DNA from 3 places in the Mesorhizobium sp. LCM 4577 genome. Region 1 is predicted to be linked to each of the others. Evidence: riboswitches for the same ligand, from Rfam matches in the RefSeq annotation. Region 1 holds a riboswitch; each other region holds the start of a gene.
What was found. A riboswitch is a leader RNA that binds a small molecule or an ion and turns the genes downstream of it on or off. The one in region 1 is predicted to bind thiamine pyrophosphate.
Positions count from the first base shown of each region.

Region 2: another riboswitch for thiamine pyrophosphate. It lies ahead of thiC (phosphomethylpyrimidine synthase ThiC); the one in region 1 lies ahead of LCM4577_RS09255 (YkoF family thiamine/hydroxymethylpyrimidine-binding protein).
Region 3: another riboswitch for thiamine pyrophosphate. It lies ahead of thiB (thiamine ABC transporter substrate binding subunit); the one in region 1 lies ahead of LCM4577_RS09255 (YkoF family thiamine/hydroxymethylpyrimidine-binding protein).

Region 1 is NZ_MDDU01000004.1:159,560-165,708, forward strand. Features, by position in the region: gene LCM4577_RS09230 (tetratricopeptide repeat protein) at 1-144, shown strand, start outside; gene LCM4577_RS09235 (hypothetical protein) at 168-935, shown strand; gene LCM4577_RS09240 (ABC transporter substrate-binding protein) at 999-2,009, opposite strand; gene LCM4577_RS09245 (ABC transporter ATP-binding protein) at 2,002-2,778, opposite strand; gene LCM4577_RS09250 (ABC transporter permease) at 2,775-3,545, opposite strand; gene LCM4577_RS09255 (YkoF family thiamine/hydroxymethylpyrimidine-binding protein) at 3,733-4,341, opposite strand; TPP riboswitch at 4,332-4,444, opposite strand; gene LCM4577_RS09260 (hypothetical protein) at 4,652-4,996, shown strand; gene LCM4577_RS09265 (hypothetical protein) at 5,152-5,361, shown strand; gene LCM4577_RS09270 (DUF2934 domain-containing protein) at 5,590-5,820, opposite strand; gene LCM4577_RS09275 (hypothetical protein) at 5,927-6,136, opposite strand.
Region 2 is NZ_MDDU01000017.1:58,494-64,419, reverse strand. Features, by position in the region: gene LCM4577_RS19435 (thiamine phosphate synthase) at 1-352, opposite strand, end outside; gene LCM4577_RS19430 (thiazole synthase) at 349-1,122, opposite strand; gene thiS (sulfur carrier protein ThiS) at 1,126-1,323, opposite strand; gene thiO (glycine oxidase ThiO) at 1,346-2,314, opposite strand; gene thiC (phosphomethylpyrimidine synthase ThiC) at 2,318-4,162, opposite strand; TPP riboswitch at 4,266-4,381, opposite strand; gene LCM4577_RS19410 (hypothetical protein) at 4,587-5,171, opposite strand.
Region 3 is NZ_MDDU01000007.1:112,406-120,915, reverse strand. Features, by position in the region: gene LCM4577_RS12125 (caspase family protein) at 1-1,097, shown strand, start outside; gene LCM4577_RS12120 (M48 family metalloprotease) at 1,169-2,638, opposite strand; gene thiQ (thiamine ABC transporter ATP-binding protein) at 2,792-3,580, opposite strand; gene thiP (thiamine/thiamine pyrophosphate ABC transporter permease) at 3,577-5,193, opposite strand; gene thiB (thiamine ABC transporter substrate binding subunit) at 5,415-6,416, opposite strand; TPP riboswitch at 6,469-6,574, opposite strand; gene LCM4577_RS12100 (thiamine diphosphokinase) at 6,712-7,356, shown strand; gene LCM4577_RS12095 (ABC-F family ATP-binding cassette domain-containing protein) at 7,358-8,510, shown strand, end outside.

The DNA of each region.
Region 1 (6,149 bases):
ATTGCCGATCTTAGCAAGGCTATCAAGCTCGATCCCAAGTTTGCTGCCCTTTACAACGCGCGAAGCCGAGCCTGGGGGGCTAAGGGCAACCATCAGCGTGCGGAAGCCGACCGCAAGAAGGCGCTGAGCCTCGGGGCGGAGTGAGAAGGGTGTCGGAGCGCAGGCGGATGTCACCTTGGAAATGGCTGCAAGTGGTGGCGGTCGTCCCCGTGAGCATCATTGGGTCTAACGTGATGCCAACGATGTTCGGCGGCGGACATCGCCACCATCAGCCAATGGCGATGCCGCCCCGGACGCTGACCACCGCCGACATCGATGCCGAGATCCGGAAGCAGAATCTCGGAATCTTCGAGGCCATCGCCCGGGAATTTCCGGACGACTACGATGCGATGCTGCGCAAGATCACTGCCGCGGCCCAGGCTGGAAACCAAACAGAAGTGCGCAATATCAGCAGGCAGGCGGTCGCCGATCTCCGGCACAGATATGCACCGCTGCTGCCCACGGCCCCCGACAGCAATGCTTGGGAAGTGCTTTCGGCGCAACTCGACATGCTCAATCATGTCATGGCGCGCGAAACGCCGGCCACCTGCAACAATTACCTGCGCAACGGGCCGGACGCGATCAGCGCGCCCGGCCACGATTTCCTGGCCGACATGGACAGGATCGGCGCCGCGCTGTTCCGCGCCTACGGCGCCGCCAAAAGAAGCGGCCTGCCGACGGTCGCGCCCAGCGATCAGGATTGGTCGCTGGTCGCTGACATTTTCAAAAAGATCGGGGGCACGCCGGCCGAGATGGAGGCCGTCTCAAACGCCAACCCGGACTTTCCGGGCCTGTGTCCGGCCATGGCGAAATTCTATGAAGCCGCCCTGTCGCTGCAAGGCGAACCGGGGTGGCACATCAAAACCTCGCTGCTTCGCACCATCGTCAAGAATTAGGCTCCGCACCGGATTTCCCGGCAAGGTCCCGGCGCAAAGCCGCGTTCCTTCGGCGCTTGGCCGCTACCCCAGAAACTCGTTCGTGAAATACGCGCCCAAAGCCGGCTTGTCCTTCAACGCCTTGCCGTTGCCGTCAAGCAATATCCCCGAGGCAAACAAATACCCGCCCATCGCTTCCATCTTGGCCTTGTCCATCGTACCGATGGCGCCGTTTGCGCTCTTCAGGAAATGGCCGTCGTTCAGCGCCTTCAGCGATGCATCGATCAGCGCCGGGTTGGTGAGCGTGTCCTTGTTGGCGGCGATCAGCAGCTCGCCTGCCTCCTGGGCATGATCCACGGCGAATTCGTAGCCGCGCCGCGTCGCCTGGACGAAGGCCGCGGCGGCCTTCGGGTTGGCGACGAGGTAGGCGTTGCTGGAGACGATCAGCGTGGTGTGCTCGTCCGGCACGCCGTAATCGGCGTAGCGGAAGCTGCGCTGCTTGAGGCCCTTCAGCTCGGCCTCGACGCCTTCCCAGGTCGAGACTTCCAGCGTGAAATCTACCGCGCCGTTGGCCAGTGCGTCGTAGGCGGAGGTGCCCAGCGTCACGGTCGAAAAATCGCCCTTGCCGCCGTCATGGCGGATGATGGTCTGCAGCAGCGCATTCTCCCAGGCGCTGCCGAAGCCGCCATAGGTCAGGCCGTCGAGATTTTTCGGACTTTGAATAGCGGTGCGGTCGGCGTTGAAGACGACGCGGCCGGTCTCCGATTGGACGACGGCATAGACGGCCTTCAGGTCGGCTCCGGCGCTCTTTTGCGTGAACAGGCCGAGCGAGCCGGAAATGCCGAAATCGGCATTGCCACTGGCGACCAGCGTGCCCGAACCCGTGTCGCCATAGGGCAGGATCTCCACCTCCAAGCCTGCGTCGCGGTAAAAGCCTTTGTCGCGCGCCACGAACAGGCCAACGTGGTTGGTGTTGACCGTCCAGTCGAGCGCGACGGTGATCTTTTGCGATGCGGCCCGGGCACGCGTGGCGGCTCCGGCAAATGGCAGGCTGGCGGCCAGAAGCAGCGCCTGGCGGCGGGTAATATCAATCATTTCGGTTCTCCATCGGGTGTTCGTTGATTGGGACCGGCCGGCCAAGCAGCGTGTCGAGGATGTCGGCCTCGATCGCCGCCGCCTCGCGGGCGAGCTCGGCACTTTCGGTGCGCGGGCGCGGCAGCGGCACCGCCACTTCACGCACAATCCGTGCGGGGCGCTCGGACAGCACATAGATGCGGTCGGACAGAAGCACGGCCTCGCGCACGTCATGGGTGATAAGCAGCGCCGTCCAGCGGTGGCTCCGCCAGATCGTCTCCAGCCAGCGCTGCATAGCCGCGCGGGTCAGCGCGTCGAGCGCGCCGAAAGGCTCGTCGAGCAACAGCATGTCGCGCTGCTGCACCACGGTGCGCAAGAGCGCCGCGCGCTGGCGCATGCCGCCGGACAGCTCGGCCGGCCAGGCGCGCTCGAAGCCGGCAAGACCGAACTCGGCGAACAACGGCGCCACGCGCTCGCGCGCCGTGCTGCGCTTCATGCCCTGCACTTCCAGCCCCAGCGTCGCATTGTCGATGATGCGCCGCCACGGCATCAGCGCGTCGCGCTGCGGCATGAAGGCGAAGCGGGCGCCGTCGAGCGGCGCGCCGTCGAAGCGCATCTCGCCCTCGCCCCGGATCGCGCCGGTGAGCAGTTGGAACAATGTCGACTTGCCGGCACCGGAAGGGCCGAGGATCGAGACGAATTCACCCGCCGCGACATGAAGCGAAATGCCGGCCAGCACCTCGAGCGCGCCAAAGCTTTTGCGCAGGTCGCGGAGCTCGAGGCGCTTCATCGCCGGCCCTCCCCGGAAGGCCTGTTGCCGCCATGCCCCGCCCTTTCGCCCTTTGCATTTTCCCACGGCATGGCCAGGCGCTGCACCAGCACGGCAAGGCCGAACAACACCAGCGTCAGCGCCGAGCTGACGGCGACCGCCGCGAGCACAAGGTCGGGCCGGAAATTGTTCTTGGCGCTGAGCATGTAGATACCCAGCCCCTTCGCCGCGCCCGCATATTCGGCGAAGATCGCGCCCACCACCGCATAGGTGATGGAGATCCTCAGGCCCGCGAAGAAATAGGGCAGCGCCGACGGCAGCCGCGCGAGCCAAAAGATGCGCCAGCGCCCTGCCCCCATGGCGGCGAGCAGCTGGCTGATTTCGGTGCTCGTGGCGGCGTAGCCCTCGACCAGCGCCACCATCATCGGGAAGAAGGTGACCAAAGCCACGAGCAGTATCTTCGGCAACAGCCCGAAGCCGAACCACAACACCACCAGCGGCGCGATCGCCACCAGCGGCAAGGTCTGACTGGCGATCAGCAGCGGGAACAGCGCCCGGCGCAGGGGGGCCAAAAAATCGACCAGCGCCGAGAGGATGAAGGCTGCGACGAGAGAGAAGGCGAAGCCGGCCAGCGTGGCGCGGATGGTGGGCAGCGTGTTGTCGGCCAGTGCCGCGCGATTCTCCCAGGCTTGCGCCAGCACGCGGGACGGCGCGGGGAGCACAGTAGGGGCTATGCCGCCGAAGCGGGCGTAGAGCTCCCAGGCGGTGAGGAAAAGGGCGAAAGCCAGTGCGGCGGGGAAGAAATTAGCGAAGGTTCGCGTGAAGGTTAATCTCTCCCCTTGCGCGGGAGATTGGCCGTCGCGACCGCTTTCGCCAATCGTCGAAAGTTCTCTCGACGAAGCGCCCTCTCCCCCGCGCAARGGATCGTACCAAACAGCCACGACATCTACCTCGACAGCTCGAGCTTGCGCGGGCTCAAACCGCGGTCGGGCTGTTCGCCGAAATCGTTATGTCGAGCGTCACATGCCCGGCGCCAGGGCCGAAGCGGCAGAACGCCTCGTTCAGCGTGGCGAACACCGCGCCGGCGTCGCCGCGCAGCTTGGTGCAGAAATGCTTCGAGCGCTCGAAGACGCCGGACTGTTTCAGGAAGTCGATGCAGCCATAGATCTCGTCCATGTGGTCACCGGTGCCCATCACATAGAGCGAGAACTGCGCCGCCACCGCCTGGCTGGTCGAGGGTGTCGCATGCACGGCACTGAGCGCGGCCGCCTTGCGTTCCTCGAGCGGGATCGCCGGGCCGCCGATCTCGTCGGAGCGGCAGATCGGGTCGTCCGGCTCGCCGGGGCAGCCGCGCGAGACCGCGGCCGACAGCACGCAATGATTACCGCTTTTGGCGGCCGCCACGAACAGGTCACGCATTGCGGGAAACAGCACTTCGGGCGGCCCGACCAGCAGCGTTGAAATGTCGTCGGTCTCGATCCYCAGCCTGTCGCGGTAAGGGTCGAGCGCACCGAGCGCGCCAAGGATGACGCCGACGAAATCGTCGGCCATGGGATAAAGGGAAATCTGTGCGCCGGAAAACATGGCCCGCCTCGCTCCGCTGGTATTATCCAGATCAGCTTTAGGGTCCGGAGGCTTGCCGCCACCATCTCAGCCCCGACCGTACGGAGCACCCCTGTGGATGGCCGGTTAAAGCACTGTTCGAGCGAAAGGGGAAGCGTTTTTTTGCAGAGCCAATTGGGCGGGGAGCCTCATCTCCCCCGAAGGGGAGATGGCCGGTTATGAGATTTTCGCGGATTCTTTATAGCCGCTTTATCGTTCAAATTGTACGAATCGCGCTTGCTTACTTTTCGTACATAAAGTACGATACTTCCCTTCTTTTGAGGGGACTTGCTTGGACACCGCGAACCATGCCGCTTTCGCCGACCTCTCCCGCCCCTTGCTGTCGCCACTGCCGCTCGCCGAGCGCGAACGTCTTGCCGGCGCATGGCGCATGGCCAGCCAGGACATCGCCGACGACATCCGCTTCATCCGGCAATATCTGAAAGTGATCGCCGAGAAGGACGAGCGGCTTTCGACCGGCACGCTGGTGCATGGCCGCGCCTATGTCGAGGCCTGCGCGGCCTGGCTGCCGGAGACTGTGGCGCGATATTCGCGCAATCTGAGGCTGATCAGCGAATGCGAAAGCGCGATGACGGCGGCGGGGATAAGGTTTGCCCGGTCGAGCGATGCGTGGTGAGTCCGGACAATCGCAGCGCTGCAACCCTTAGGCCACCCGTCGCAAAATGCATCGTTTCACACAATTGCCAATTGGTGGACGCGCACGAGCGGCCGGTGGTTAATTCCTCTCAGGCGAAGGAGGGTAAGCCGCATACCAGGGAGGAATTCGTTTTGATGGACCAGCGCATCGACATCGGCATACAGCCCGACGACCAACCCTACGAAGTCACCTCATTCGCCCGGAAGCACGGCCTGACTATCCCCGTCGCGGACGCGGTCCTTTTCGCCAAGGGTCCGTCGCCGTCGCGGGCCGCCTGCGACACGGCCGCGCTGGCTTTCCTGTGCGCGGTCGCGCGATACGCCGGAAAGCAAGGACGGCGGTAGCCCCGCCTACCAGCTGAACTGCAGCCCCGCGCTGCCGCCGACCTGACTGCCGGCGAAGGCAATGCCGAGCGTGCCGGTCAGCCGGCCGCCATGGGCAGTGAGGGGAAGGCTCGGTGCTGCCGATACAGGGCGCCACAAATCGACGTGCCGGGAATCGAAGCGCGAGACACGGCCGCGCCTTCACCTTCCGTGGATCGAATGAGGCTTGGCAGCGGCGGTCGCCGGAGATCAGGCCTTGGCTTTCGGTTTGACCGCCTTTGCCTTGGCGGGGGCCTTGGGTTTGGGCTTCTCGGCCTTGGCGGCGGCCTTCTTCGAACTCTTCGCCTTCGGCTTGCCTGCGGCATCGATCTCGGCGGTCGCCTGATCCCAATGCTCCATGTGGGCGCCCTCGGGCCGGCCGGCCTGCTCCCAGATCTCGTGTGCCCGCTGGCGAATGCGTTCGTGCCTGTCGTCCGTCACTGTCGCCTCCTGATGTTGGGACGGTCCCCGGCGCGAACATTAGCCGAATTTTCACGCGGCGTCTTCGCTATCGCATGCAAGCGATCGACTTTGACGGCAATTTCGCTCAGTGTCCGTCGATGACGACCGCGACGCCCAGATGCGCTGCCTTCTTTGTAATCAATCCGGCCAAATCCGCGTCAGAGCGGTCGGTTCCTGTACGCTGGCGCAGCAGGGAAATTGCCTCTTGCATCGACAGCAGGCCGGTTCTGTGCTCGGCCAGCAGCTTGTCGACCATGGCGGCGACACTCGGCGATTCGACGTGTGGATGATGCATGGCAACGACTCCT
Region 2 (5,926 bases), on a different contig from region 1:
CTACGTAGTCGGGCTCGGCTGCCAGCGCCGTTTCCAGTTCGGCATGATCGTGGGTGCTCAGTCCGAGCCTGATGCCGGCTGCCCGTATCTGCTGGAGGTTGGCGGCTTGCAGATCCTCCTGGCCGAGATGGACGAAGTCGCAGCGCTCCTCGATCGCGAGGTGCCAATGATCGTTTACGATGAGCTGGCAGTCATGTCGTGCGCACAAGGCCTTTGCCTTGCGGATTTCCGCCCGCAGCCTGTCCTCGCCCATGTCCTTGATGCGAAGCTGCACCAGCCTGACGCCGAGCGGCACCAGCCGCTCGATCCAGGCGGCGCTGTCGACGATCAGGTAGAAGGGATCGAGCTTCATGAAAATACCGCCCTGCCGATTGTAGGCGTCGATGGCACGGCGACGTCGCGCGGCTCGAGCAGCCCCGAACAGAAGGCTTCGCGACCGGCATCGACCGCCTTGCTGAAAGCCCGCGCCATGCCCACCGGATCGGCAGCCTTGGCGACCGCCGTGTTGAGGAGCACGGCGTCAAAGCCGAGTTCCATGACGGTTGCCGCGTGCGATGGTCGTCCGAGCCCCGCATCGACGATCAACGGAACGTCGGGGAAATGCCCGCGCAGCGCGCGCAGCGCCATGATGTTGATCGGTCCGAGCGCCGAACCGATCGGCGCGCACCACGGCATCAGCACCTTGCAGCCTGCCTCGAGCAGCCGCTCGGCGACGACAAGGTCGTCGGTGGTGTAGGGGAATACAGTGAAGCCGTCCTCGCAAAGGATGCGTGCCGCCTCGACCAGAGCGAACACGTCGGGCTGCAGCGTGTCGTGGTTGCCGATCACTTCGAGCTTGATCCAGGACGTGCCGAAGACCTCGCGCGCCATCTTGGCGGTCGTCACGGCTTCCTTCACGGAGTGACAGCCGGCGGTGTTCGGCAGCACCCTCACACCGAGCGAACGGATCAGCGACCAGAATTGTTCGCCGGCCCTGCCGCCGGCCGTTTCCCGGCGCAGCGAGACGGTCACCACCGAGGTGCCCGACGCCTTGACCGCTTCGGCAAGGATCGCCGGCGAAGGATATTGGGCGGTGCCCAGCAGCAGGCGCGAGGCCAACTTTGTCCCGAGAAGATCGAACATCGGCTAGCCTCCCTGCATGGGCGACAGGATTTCGATCCGGTCGCCGTCGCTCAAACGGAATTCAGGGCGTGCTGCGGCGGGCACGACATCGCCATTGAGCGCGGTGGCGAGCCAGCCACCCTCATAGTCAAGCTCCTTCAAAAGGGCGGCGAGCGTCGTCGCCTCGACCTCAAGCGCTTCGCCATTGACGATCAGCTTCATTGTCAAACTCCAGGCCGACAGATCAATTGTCGGCAGATGCATTAAAGAGAAGGCTGGCAGCCTGCTCGGCCATGGCCGGTGAGAGCAGGAAACCGTGCCGGTAAAGGCCGTTGATCGTGATCGTGCCGTCCTTCCAACGCTTAACCCGCGGCAGATTGTCGGGATAGGCGGGACGCACGCCCACTCCTGTCTCGACGATTTCGGCCTCGCCGAACGCCGGATGCAGTGCGTAGGCCGCGTTGAGGAGCTCCATCAGCGAACGGGCGGTGATCGGCCCATCGTGGTCGCTTTCGATCATGGTCGCACCGACCATGAAGTGATGATCGGCCCGCGGCACGATATAGATCGGATGGCGCGGATGGAGGAGACGCACGGGCCGGGCAAGCGAGACATCACGTGTGCGCAGGAGCAGCATTTCACCGCGCACGCCGCGCAGGTCGTCGTCGCTTCGCGCGATGCCCGTGCAGTCGATCACCTGATCGAAGTCGGAACAGGCAATTTCGCCTGCCTCGAGGAGAAATACGACGCCCATGGCGCGGAGCTTGCCGGCGAGGGCTTCGAGAACCCGCCGGGGATCGAGATGAGCTTCACCGGCAAAGAAGAGTCCCTGGCGGAAGCGGCCGGCAAGATCGGGTTCGAGGGTGGCAATCGCCTCTTCGTCGACGGACTGACAATTGCGCGTACGAGCCGCAAAGCGGGCAAGCTCGGAGGCGTCGCGCGCATGGGCGACAACGAGAGTGCCGGCCCTTGTCACGAGTCCGGGCAGTGCCCTTTCCCACCAGTCGGCCGAAGTTATGCCGAGCGTGACAACCGCCTCCTCGGCGCTTTCGCCTTCGCACCAGGGGGCGAGCATGCCGCCGGCGAGCCAGGAGGCATTGCCGCCTATCCGGCTGCGAATTTCGGCAACCGTGACCGACGCACCACGCGCGGCCAATTCATGGGCGGCGGTGAGGCCTGCCACACCGGCGCCTTTGACAAGGACGCGGCACATGGCTCAGTGCCTCTCCTGGTCTTTCTGCGCCAAAGCCTGTTCTTCCGCTCCGGGCGTTTCGACCGGCATGTAGAGATCGCCGCCTGCGCGATATTTCTGCGCCATTGCCGCCATCCCCTCCTTCTGCGCTTCCGCGCGAATGTCGTGGGAGATGCGCATGGAGCAGAATTTCGGCCCGCACATCGAGCAGAAATGGGCCAGCTTGTGCGCCTCCTTGGGCAAGGTCTCGTCATGGAGCGAGCGCGCCGTCTCGGGATCGAGCGACAGGTTGAACTGGTCTTCCCAGCGGAACTCGAACCGTGCCCGCGAAAGCGCGTCGTCGCGGATCTTCGCCGCGGGATGCCCCTTGGCAAGGTCGGCGGCGTGCGCGGCGATCTTGTAGGTGATGACGCCGGTCTTGACGTCATTGCGATCCGGCAGGCCGAGATGTTCCTTCGGCGTCACGTAGCAGAGCATGGCCGTGCCGAACCAGCCGATCATGGCGGCGCCGATGCCGGACGTAATGTGGTCGTAGCCCGGCGCTATGTCCGTCGTCAGCGGCCCCAGCGTGTAGAAGGGCGCCTCGCCGCAGACGGCGAGCTGCTTGTCCATGTTCTGCTTGATCTTGTGCATCGGAACATGGCCAGGGCCTTCGATCATCACCTGGCAGTCCTTTGCCCAGGCGATTTTCGTCAGTTCGCCAAGCGTCTCCAGCTCGGCGAATTGGGCTTGGTCATTGGCATCGGCGATCGAGCCGGGACGAAGGCCGTCGCCGAGCGAGAAGGAGACGTCGTAGGCTCTGGCAATGTCGCAGATCTCGTCGAAATGCTCGTAAAGGAAACTCTCGCGGTGATGGTGCAGGCACCATTTCGCCATGATCGAGCCGCCCCTGCTGACGATGCCGGTAACCCGGCCGACGGTGAGCGGGATGTAATGCAGCCGCACGCCGGCATGGATGGTGAAATAGTCGACGCCCTGCTCGGCCTGCTCGATCAGCGTGTCGCGATAGACTTCCCAACTCAGATCCTCGGCGACACCGCCCACCTTCTCCAGCGCTTGGTAAAGCGGCACCGTGCCGATCGGCACCGGGGCGTTGCGCACGATCCATTCGCGAATGTTGTGGATGTTGCGGCCCGTCGACAGATCCATGACCGTGTCGGCGCCCCAGCGGATCGCCCAGACCATCTTTTCGACCTCTTCGGCCATCGAGGACGTGACGGCGGAATTGCCGATATTGGCGTTGATCTTCACCAGGAAATTGCGGCCGATGATCATCGGCTCGCTCTCGGGATGGTTTATGTTGGCGGGGATGATCGCGCGGCCGCGCGCCACCTCGTCGCGTACGAATTCCGGCGTGACGAAATCCGGTATCGATGCGCCGAACGCCTCGCCGTCCCGTTGCAGCCCGTTCCGCATGATCTCCCGGCCGAGGTTTTCGCGGATGGCAACGAATTCCATTTCGGGCGTGATGATCCCGGCGCGCGCATAGGCAAGCTGCGTTACCGCCTTGCCGGCCTTGGCCCGCAGCGGACGGTTGCGGATCGGAAACTCCCGCGTCAGGCGCTCTCCTGCCGCAAATCCGTTGTCCTCCGGCCTGACATGGCGGCCGTCATAGGATTCGACATCGCCACGCGCCACGATCCAGTCTTGCCGAACGCGGGCAAGACCCCTTTCGATATCCGTTTCAATCGCGGGATCGGTATAGGGGCCTGATGGATCATAGACCGTCACCGGCGGCTCGCCGGCAGTTGGGTGAACGGCGATCTCGCGCATCGGGACCTTGATCTGCGGATGGCGGGCGCCGGATTTGTGGATCTTCCGCGACGCCGGCAGCGGTCCGGTCGATACGGTGGGGGTCAAGGCATTCATTTGAGGCTCCTTTGCTCGTTGCATTGGAGACCCAGTTCTGTGCCGGAAGGATGAAAAGACGCTTCGGTTTACCTGCCGAGACAGGTCTTCGGGCATGAACTCCCGTAAAGCGCTTGCACCGTCCCTACGCCAGTATGAACTGGATCAGGTTCAACGGGTCACTGCGCCGCAAAGCCAGCAGTATCTCAGCCCCTTGCCGGGACTCCCCTGGTGAATGCTTGCGAATTGACCGGGCCAGCGCCGCTTTGTCAAGCGCCTTCAGGCAGCGGGCAGACCGCGGCGCTGATCGGCTGCTGATCAAACTGCGGGAAAAGTTCGCGCATAAGGCGGCGACAAATCGCGCGCACGAGTAGAGGGCGGGGAAGGGATAAGAAGATTGTCAAATCACCGGACTGAAAGTTCGGTGCTTGCGATGATCACGCCTTCAATCGGCACCAAAGGTTTGCGCGTAGATCTCCTCGATCCGCTCTGCCTCGTCATTCGTCAGCGCGGCGAATTCCTTTTCGCGGGCGCGGTTCGATAGCTGGCCGCCGTTCTGGTAGAGGAAACGGAAGAGCAGATCGATCAGCCGCTCGGGCATGTCGATAAAGGCATCCACATGTTGCCGGAACTGATCGTAGCGCTGCAGAAACGCGGTTTCGTTGGGAAGATCCCGTTCGATGGTTCGTGGAACGCAGGCATAGAGGAATTCGGCGTGCGGGCGCCGCCGCCATGAAAATTGGGCTCTTCTCTCGAATTCCTGTTCAAACCGGCCAGGGACTATGAAAAATGAACCTACTCCCTGAAAATTGATGCTCCAAGCCAGACTTTGCCGAAAATGGATTCTAGAACCTTCCTGAGATCTGCGTGTTTCGCCCGGGTCGCTGGCCAAGGAATGGAGCCTTTCGTTTGCCGACATCGAATTCGTGAATGCCAAGCCGGTCGGTTCGAGGCTCGGACTGGCGGTGCAGCCGAAGTTTTTCGCAGCCTTCGCATATTTCGCCACCTCGACGGCTGAGGTTCCCGGCAAAGCGGTTTCCTACCTGACTGACCGCCTAGCGTTGGCGAGACCGATTTTGACGGTCACGATTTTTCAGGGCGCTCGGGACGTCGCCATTGCCCGGAAATACTGCGTCATCTGGGTTGTCGGCGCATCTCGGTCGGGTCGGCCCGCAGGTGGATTTCCGTGCTTTGGAGGCTGGCGCGTCCGAGCCAGAGCGAGACCTTACGGACATCCCGGTCGCCTGCAGCGTGTGCATGGCACAGGTGTGTCTCCTATATCGATCGAGACATAGGAGACACAGCGCTGCCATGGAGTTGCTACAGGGGCGGGCGTCGATTGCTCTGTCATTGCCCTGTGGCTGGGCCATAAGGCGATCGAAACGGCGCTGACGTATTTTCATGCACATCTTGAAACTGAAGGAATCCGCCCTCGCAAGCTGAGGCCGTACGAACGCGTCAAGGCCGAGCGATTTCGAGCAAACGACCGGCTTGCGGAATTCCTGTATGCCCTTTGAGAATGAGAACTATGCCGAGTGTCGACCACCAGTTCCCCGCTGGGACTGGCCGGGAGCGCGCGCGGACCGTCCCCATCAGAAGAGGCGCTCGGCATAGTTCGACGGTCGGCATAAATCTGCATTAGTGCCGTCGATCCCTTAGCATATCTGACCAGCACGCTCGCCGCCATCGCGAAAGCAGACCCGGCCAAAAGACTATCGGCGCGGGAGAGGGGGCCCATAGGGTAAGCTGGTTTGAAGTTATTGGTTTTTACTAAGTATGGCTACG
Region 3 (8,510 bases), on a different contig from region 1:
TCCGCGTCCCGGTCGGCGTCGGCCCGGTTCCGCTGAAGCTGGATTTCCCCACCAAGGATGCCGGCGTCAGCCTCAAACTTGCGAGCTACCCGGCGACGGGAACGCTGTCCCTGCCGGATCGCGTGCTGTCGCCGCAATCGAGCCTGAAGGCCGCCGAGGTCGGCAATCTGCGCTACGAGCCGCAGATCGGCTCGGCCGCTCCCGTCGACATCGGCTTCCAGATCCGCGCGGGCAGCGCCGCGAAACAGGCGACGGTGAAGCTGTCGCCAAACGTCGATCCTTGCGACCAGGCCGCCGGCGAGCCGCTCGACCTGCAGGGTGTCGTCCCAGGCCGCTTGCCGAACGAGATCGGCGGCGGAGCTGTCGAAGCCTGCGAGGCGGCGGTGAAATCCTATCCCGACATTGCGCGCTTCCGTTACGAGTTGGGGCGGACGCTTCTGGCGTCCGGCAGGATCGACGAAGCCAGACAGGCGATCCAGGAGGCCGCGGACAAGGGACATATCCGCGCCCTGTTCGCGCTCGGCTCTATCGGCTCCGTCGACTTGGCGAAGGCGAACGACCTCTATTCGACAGCGTCCGACAAGGGAGACCCCTACGCCATGGCCGTCTGGGGCCGCGCTTTGTTCGACGGTCTCGGCGTCCAGCGTGATACCGGCAAGGGGCTCGACCTGCTGCTCCAGGCAGCGGCGATGGGACATGTCGATGCCATGAAGAACCTTGCGATGATCTTCAAGGAAGGCCGCAATGGCGTACCCACCGACCCGGACCGCGCGCTGGCTTTCCTCAAGGCCGGCATGGAGCGGCAGGACGTGTACTCGATGGGCATCCTGGGCCTTGCGGCGCATCTCGCGCGTCCCGCGGTCATGGCTTGCAAGCCCCCGAAGGTCATCACGAAGATAAAGGTGGTCCGCGTGCCCGTGTCGAAACCGAAGACCATCGCACCGACAGTTCCAGTAACGCCAACGGTCAAGCCGGTGCCGCCGGAAACCGGGAGGACACCCTGGAGTGGCGGCAACCAGGGCGCCAATCGCGCCGGCGGCGGCAGTACCGGTGGTGGCCAAAGTGAGGGTGGCGAAACCGGCAGCGACGGCTTGTGACGACAACGGCTCCCGACCGGGCGATTGTTCAAGCAGCCGACGGAGCCCGGTCGGGCTGAACTCGCGACACGCTACCTGTCGGTGACGATCTTGACCTTGTCGCCGGCCGATACGCTGGCGCCGGGCGACATGGCGTTGAGCACGCGGAAGAGGTCTAGCTTGCGGTCGACGCCGACCATCTGGGCCGCGAGCGAACCCATCGTCTGGCCGGCCTGGACGGTGACGACCCGGATATGCAGCGGCTTCAGCGCCGCCTTCTCGGCCGGGCTCAGCACGCGGAAGGAGCCGCTGACCGAGCGCGCGACCGGGTCCAGCGCGGTGCTGGCCGAAGGCGCGGCCGTCAGCAACCTGTAGACCTGCCCGCCGGCGCGGATCACCGCGATATCGAACTGCCAGCCTTGCGCGCTGGCATGCGCCATAGCCGCCTCGTTGCCGTTGACCGTCTCCTGGCGCACGCTGGCGTCTTCGAGCCCCGCCACCCAGCCGCTGCGGATGTAATCGGTGAGCGAGACCGACTTGTCGATCGCCACGCCATCGAAACGGATGGCGATGTCGCCCGGCCCGGTCGCGGTCACCGCGGCCGCCGAATTGTCGATGACGAAGCCGTCCGGCACCGTGAAGGAGACGCCGAGATTGGGGTGCATGAAGGTCTGGCCGCGCACATAGCCTTCTTCCGGCGTGTCGCCGTAGAGCAGGCCGTCTATGCCGGCCAGAAATGCGTCGCGGTCGCGCGTGCCGACGCCGGGCGGGCCGAAATTACGCGCAAGGCGCTGCGCCAGCTCGATGCGCTGTGGCGTGTTGGGGTGCGTCGCCAGGAAGTCGAGGCTGGCGTCGGTGGCGCCGCTGACCGAGCGGAAATCCGTGTAAGCCGACATCGACTGCAGGAAACGGCCGGCGGCGTAAGGATCGTAGCCCGCCTCGCCGATCGACTTGATGCCGATGGCGTCGGCCTGGAGTTCCTGGTTGCGCGAGAATTGCGCCAGCCTCAGCTTGCCGCGGATCAGCGCCGCCTTGGCCGTCGGACTGTCGCCGAGCACGTCGGAAACCACCTTGGTCGCCAGGCCTTCCTCGGCCTCGAGCTGCTGCCGCTGCAGGCCATGGTTGGCGGTGACGTGGCCCATCTCATGCGCGATGACGGCGGCAAGCTCGGAGGAATCGTTGGCCAGCGCCAGCAGCCCGCGCGTCACATAAAGATAGCCACCCGGCAGCGCGAAGGCGTTGACATTGGGTGAGTTGAGGATGGTGATGCGATAGGTCTGGGTCGGGTTGGCCGACACCACCGTCAGATTGCCGACGACCTTGGCCACCATGCGTTCCAGCTTAGGATCGGAATATTCGCCGCCATAGGTGGCGAGAATCCGTGGATGCTGCGCTTTCGCCATTTCGGCGAGCTTGGCGTTGGCGACGACGTTGTCGACGGTGATCGGCTTGTCGGAAGGCTGGAAGCCGCTCTCCTGCACGTCCGGCGGCGTGAACATCTGGCAGCTGGCAAGCGCCACGGCAACGCTCGCCAGCGCGAAAAATCGTGCCAGTGGCCTCATCCACACTTTCTCAGTGCCGGTCGACAGATCGGCTTCCTTTCGACATCTTTCGGCAAATCACGGCCCAGCCGGACCAGCATGGCCGGACCTAGCCATACTCCCCCGGACAAGGCAAGCAAACGCCGGATCACCCGTTGCCGGTTTGGCCGTAAATTATGTCCGCTTCCGGGCAATATGTTGTGATCCGGCAACGGTGCCGCCTTGATCGCCGATATAGCGCCTGAACGCATCCGGTCCAGACCGGTCGAAGAAATCGTCGGCCGGCCCGGCCGCCGCGATCGTGCCTTCATCGAGAAATGCCACGTCCTGGCCGATGCGGCGCGCATCCTCCGGCTGATGCGTGACGAACAGCACCGTCATTTCGCGTTCGGCATGGATGCCGGCGACAAGATCGAGCATGTCCTCGCGCAGCGCCGGGCCGAGCGATGCGAAAGGCTCGTCGAGCAGCAAGACCGGCCGGTCGCGCAGCAGCACCCGCGCCAGCGCCACGCGCTGCCGCTCGCCGCCGGAAAGCTCGCGCGGCAGCCGCTTTTCCTTGCCCGCCAGGCCCACACGCGCCAGTGCCTCGGCGACGGCAACGCGGTCGGCCTCGCCGAGTTTCAGCGACGGCGAGCGGCCGAGTCCGACATTGGCTTCGACCGAAAGGTGGGCAAACAAATTGTTTTCCTGGAACACCATCGACACCGGTCGCGCCGAAGGCGGCGTGTCGCCGATGTCGATGCCGCCGATCAGCACCCTGCCCGCATCGGGCGTTTCGAAGCCGGCTATCAGATTGAGCAGCGTCGACTTGCCGGAACCGCTCGGCCCCATGATGGCGGTGATCCTGCCCGCCGCGAATTCGGCATCGAAGCGGAAGGAAGATTCGCCGTAGCTGAACGCGATACCATCCAGCGTGACGGTGAGGCCCTTATGCGCGGCGGTGCCGTCGATCGTCGTCGTCATGACTTTCCTTCCCGCCCCAGCCAGTCAGCAACGACCACCAGCATCAGGCAGACGAGGCCGAGCAGCAAGGCGAGTCCCGCGGCGTCGGCGGTCCGGTAGCTGCCCATGCGCGCCAAAAGCAGATAGGGCAAGGTCTGTACGGAATCGCTGCCGAACAGCGCGATCACCCCGAGATCGCCGAGCGACAGCGCCATGGCGAAGGCGAATCCGGTGGCCAAGGGCCGCCTCAGCGACGGCCAGTCGATCAGGCTGAGCCGGGTCCAGCCGGATATGCCGAGCGCCAGGCAAAGCCGCTCATGGCGTTCGCTCGCCGCATCATAGGCCGGGCGAATGGCGCGGATGGCGAAGGGCATGGCCATCACCGCATTGACGGCGACGACCATGACCGGCGCGATGGCGAAGACATCGGTGATGCTGCGCAACGCCAGGAACCAGCCGGCGCCAAGCACGATCGGCGGCACGACGAGCACGAAGCCGGCTCCGGTGTCGGCGGCGTGCTCGAGCAGCGACATGGCGCTGCCGGCACGGCGCCGCAGGGCCAGCGCGCGCCGCGCCGCGATCAGCGCCAGCGACAAGGTCACGCTGAGCAGCGCCGCAAGCAAAGCAAGGCCCGCGCTGGTGAGCGTCGCGCGGCGCACCGCCTCCTCGCCCGCCAATCGGCCGAGATCGGCCTCCAGACCTGAAACCACCGTCGCCGCCATCGGTCCGGCGACGAACAGCAGGGCAAGCACGATGAGGCCGCCATTCAGCACGCTCTCCATGCGGCCCGCCGAAAGGTAGCGGCGCGGCGCCACCGGCAGATTGGCGTCGCCGACGGCGTTGGCGCCGAGCCGCGTGAGAGCGACGACCACGATGAAGGTCAGCGCGATCTGCAACAGCGTCAGCACCACGGCGCGCGCGGGATCGAAATCGAAGCGCAGCGCCTGGTAGATGGCGACCTCCAGCGTCGTCGCGGCCGGACCGCCGCCCAGCGTCAGCACGATGGTGAAGGAGGTGATGCAGAGCATGAAGACCAGTCCGGCGATCCCCGGCAAGGCCGCGCGCAGCACCGGCCATTCGATCAGCCGGAAGGCCGGGCGGGCGCTCATCCCAAGCTGGCTCGCCAGTCGCCACTGGTCGGCGGGAATGGTGCCCAGCGACTCCAGGAACAGGCGCGTCGCCAAGGGCAGGTTGAAGAAGACATGCGCGACCAGGATGCCGGAGAGGCCGTAGATGCCGGGCCATTCTCCGCCGCCAAGCCCGGCGAAGACGCCGGCAAAGTACCCGGCGCGACCGTAGAGCGCCAATATGCCGAGCGCGGCGACGATTGCCGGCAATGCCAGCGGCACGGTGAACAGTTGCAGGATCAGTCGGCGGCCGGGAAAGGCTGGATGCCGGGACAAGGCGCGCGCCACGAGCAGCGCCGGCGCGACCGACAGGAGCGTCGAGAGAGCCGCCTGCCAAAGCGTGAAGCGGGCGACGCGAAAGAGATAGCTGTCGAAGGCGGCGGCAGCGCCGGAGAGGTCATGCGCGCCTTCGATGGCGAGGCCGGCGAAGGCGCCGCCGATGAGGATGGCGATTGCTGCAAGAGCGATGACGCCAGCGGTTATGCGGGAGTCACGCGTGGCGTGCACGCTGCACCTTGTTGAGATTCAGCGAACGCCGCGTTCCTTCGCGCCCCCCTCTGGCCTGCCGGCCATCTCCCCCTCTAGGGGGGAGATTAGCAGCTTCGACGCCCCGCTTAGTCCTGCAGCATTGGAGATTGGCGAAAGTCGGCGTGACAGCCAATCTCCCCCCTTGAGGGGGAGATGTCCGGCAGGACAGAGAGGGGGGCCTTGGCGCAAGCATCGCAGCCCTACTTGCTCATCACCGCCAGCCACTCATCCACCCAGGCCTTGCGGTTGGCCGCCACTTCCTCAGGACTGAACAGCAAGGTCTTGGTCGGCTTCACCAGCTTGTCGAAGGCCGGGTTGAGCGGCTTGTCGGTCTTGCCGGCCGGGAACATCCAGTTGGTCTCCGGAATGACGTCCTGGAACTTCGGTCCGGTCATGAAGGCGATGAATTTCTGCGCCAGCGGGTTCTTCGCGCCGGCCGTGGTGATGCCGGCAACCTCGATCTGCAGGTATTCGCCCTCCTCGAAGGAGGCCGCCTGGTAGCGCTCGGTGTTCTCGGCCACCATGTGGTAGGCCGGCGAGGTGGTGTAGGAGAGCACCATCGGAGCCTCGCCCTTGGTGAACAGGCCATAGGCCTCGCTCCAGCCCGGCGTCACCGTCAGGACCTTGGTCTTGAGCTTGGCCCAGGCTTCCGGCGCCTTGTCGCCATAGACAGACTTCACCCACAAAAGCAGGCCAAGGCCGGGCGTCGAGGTGCGCGGATCCTGGATGACGATCTTGTCGGTGCCGCTGCCTTCCACCAGCTCCTTCAGGCTCTTCGGCGGGACTTTCAGCTTCTGCGTGTCGTAGACGACGGCGAAATAGCCATAGTCGAAGGGCACGAAAGTGTCGTCGCTCCAGCCTCCGGGCACATTGATCCCGGAGACTTCGCCATGCGGCGCGAAGAGGCCGCTCGCCTTCGCGTCCGCCGTCAGATTGGTGTCGAGGCCAAGCACGACATCGGCTTTGGTGCCGGCGCCTTCGAGCTTGACGCGGTTGAGCAGCGCCACACCGTCGGCCACCGAGACGAATTCGAGATCGCAGCCGCATTCGGCCTCGAATTCCTTCTTCACGGCCGGTCCGGGTCCCCAATCGGCGGTGAAGCTTTCATAAGTATAGACGGTGAGCTTGTCCTTGGCCTYGGCAGGCGCGACGCCCGCCAGAAGCGCAACAAGGCCGGTTGCGAGAATGAGATTGGACAGCATTGCGCGCATCGGCGCCTCCTTCGTTCGAGTGACAAGGAATTGAGGCGCCGGATGGTCCGAAACGTCTAATCCCTCCGCCGGTACAAACCGGATCAGGTTCAGCGGGTTGGCTTGATCGCCTCTCAGCCGGATCACGTCCGGCACCCCGTTAGAGCGTTTCGACAGATAGGCCCGGCCGAAGCGGCGCGCAAGCGGAAGTTTTGCCGGGCAGCTAATGTTCGCCGGCAGGGTTCGCAACCGAAGCGCACTGCATCCGGCTTCCGTTTCGCCCGGTGGGCTGGTAAGGGCGACGCCCATGGGCACATTCACCATCCTGCTTGGCGGCGAACTCATCCGCACGCCCCGGCTCGAACGCCAGATCACTGGCTCGCGCGTCATCGCCGCCGACGCCGGCATCGGCCATGCCCGCTTGCTGGATATCGTCCCGGAACTCTGGGTTGGCGATTTCGATTCGGTGCCGGCCAACCTGCCGGATGATCTCGCCGCCGTTCCGCGAAAAGTCTTCCCGGCCGAGAAGGACATGACCGACGGAGAGCTCGCCATAGCGGAAGCGCTTCAGCGCGGCGCCACCAGCCTGGTGCTGGCCGGAGCCTTTGGCGGCAAGCGCGCCGACCATGCCGTCCTGCATCTGGCGCTGGCCGTGCGGCTGGCCGCCGCCGGCACGCGGGTGCTGCTGACGAGCGGCGCGCAGGAAGGCGTTCCGATCCTGCCCGGCAAATCGAGCTTCGACTATGATGAGGGCACCTTGTTTTCGGTGCTCGGCTTCTCCGAGCTTGGCGGCCTGACTGTGACCGGCGCCAAATGGCCGCTCGACCGCGTCGAGGTGGCGTTCGGCTCCTCGCTCACTATATCAAACGAGGTCAAAGGGCGGCTCGGCATCGCGCTGGAGCGCGGCCGGGCGCTGCTTCTGGCCCACCCTTATCCTCTTCCAGAAAGCTGATATGGCGCCGCCACTCCTCAACCTCGACGGCATTAAACTGACCTTCGGCGGCACGCCGCTGCTCGACGGCGCGGCGCTCAGCGCATCCGCCGGCGAGAAGATCGCGCTGGTCGGCCGCAATGGCTCGGGCAAGTCGACGCTGCTCAAGATCGCCGCCGGCATGATCGAGCCGCAGGACGGCGAGGTCTTCCGCCAACCCTCGGCCACGGTCCGCTATCTGCCGCAGATGCCCGACATGGACGGTTTCGCCAGCGTGCGCGCCTATGTCGAAGCCGGCCTCGGCCCGGCCGACGATCCGCATCGCGCCACCTATCTGATGGAACATCTCGGCCTCACCGGCGAGGAGCGGCCGAACGATCTTTCAGGCGGCGAGGCGCGCCGCGCTGCGCTAGCCCGTGTCATGGCGCCCGAGCCCGACATCCTTTTGCTCGACGAGCCGACCAACCATCTCGATCTCTCGGTCATCGAGTGGCTGGAAGAAGAGCTTGCCCGCACCTCTTCCGCGGTGATCCTGATCTCGCACGACCGCCGCTTTCTCGAGCGCGTCTCGCGCGCCACCGTCTGGCTCGACCGCGGCCAGACGCGGCGCCTGGACAAGGGCTTCGCGCATTTCGAGGAGTGGCGCGACCAGGTGCTGGAGGAGGAGGAGCGCGAGCAGCACAAGCTCGGCCGCCAGATCGTGCGCGAGGAGCACTGGCTGCGCTACGGCGTGACCGCCAGGCGCAAGCGCAACATGCGCCGGCTCGGCGAATTGCAGACCATGCGCCAGCGCTTCCGCAGCCATCGCGGCGCCGAGGGCACCGCCACCATGGTGGCGAGCGACGCCGCCGAATCCGGCAAGCTGGTGATCGAAGCCAAGGCCATCGACAAGAGCTTTGGCGACCTCACCGTGGTCAAAGGGTTCTCGACCCGCATCCAGCGCGGCGACCGCGTCGGCCTGGTCGGCCCGAACGGCGCGGGCAAAACGACATTGCTGAAGATGCTGACCGGAGAGCTGGCGCCGGATGCCGGCACCGTGCGGCTCGGTGTCAATCTCGAGATCGCGACGCTCGATCAGAAACGCGAGGCCGTCGACCCGCAGGAGACGCTGGCGCACTACCTGACCGACGGGCGCGGCGAGAACCTGCTCGTCAATGGCGAGCAGCGCCATGTCG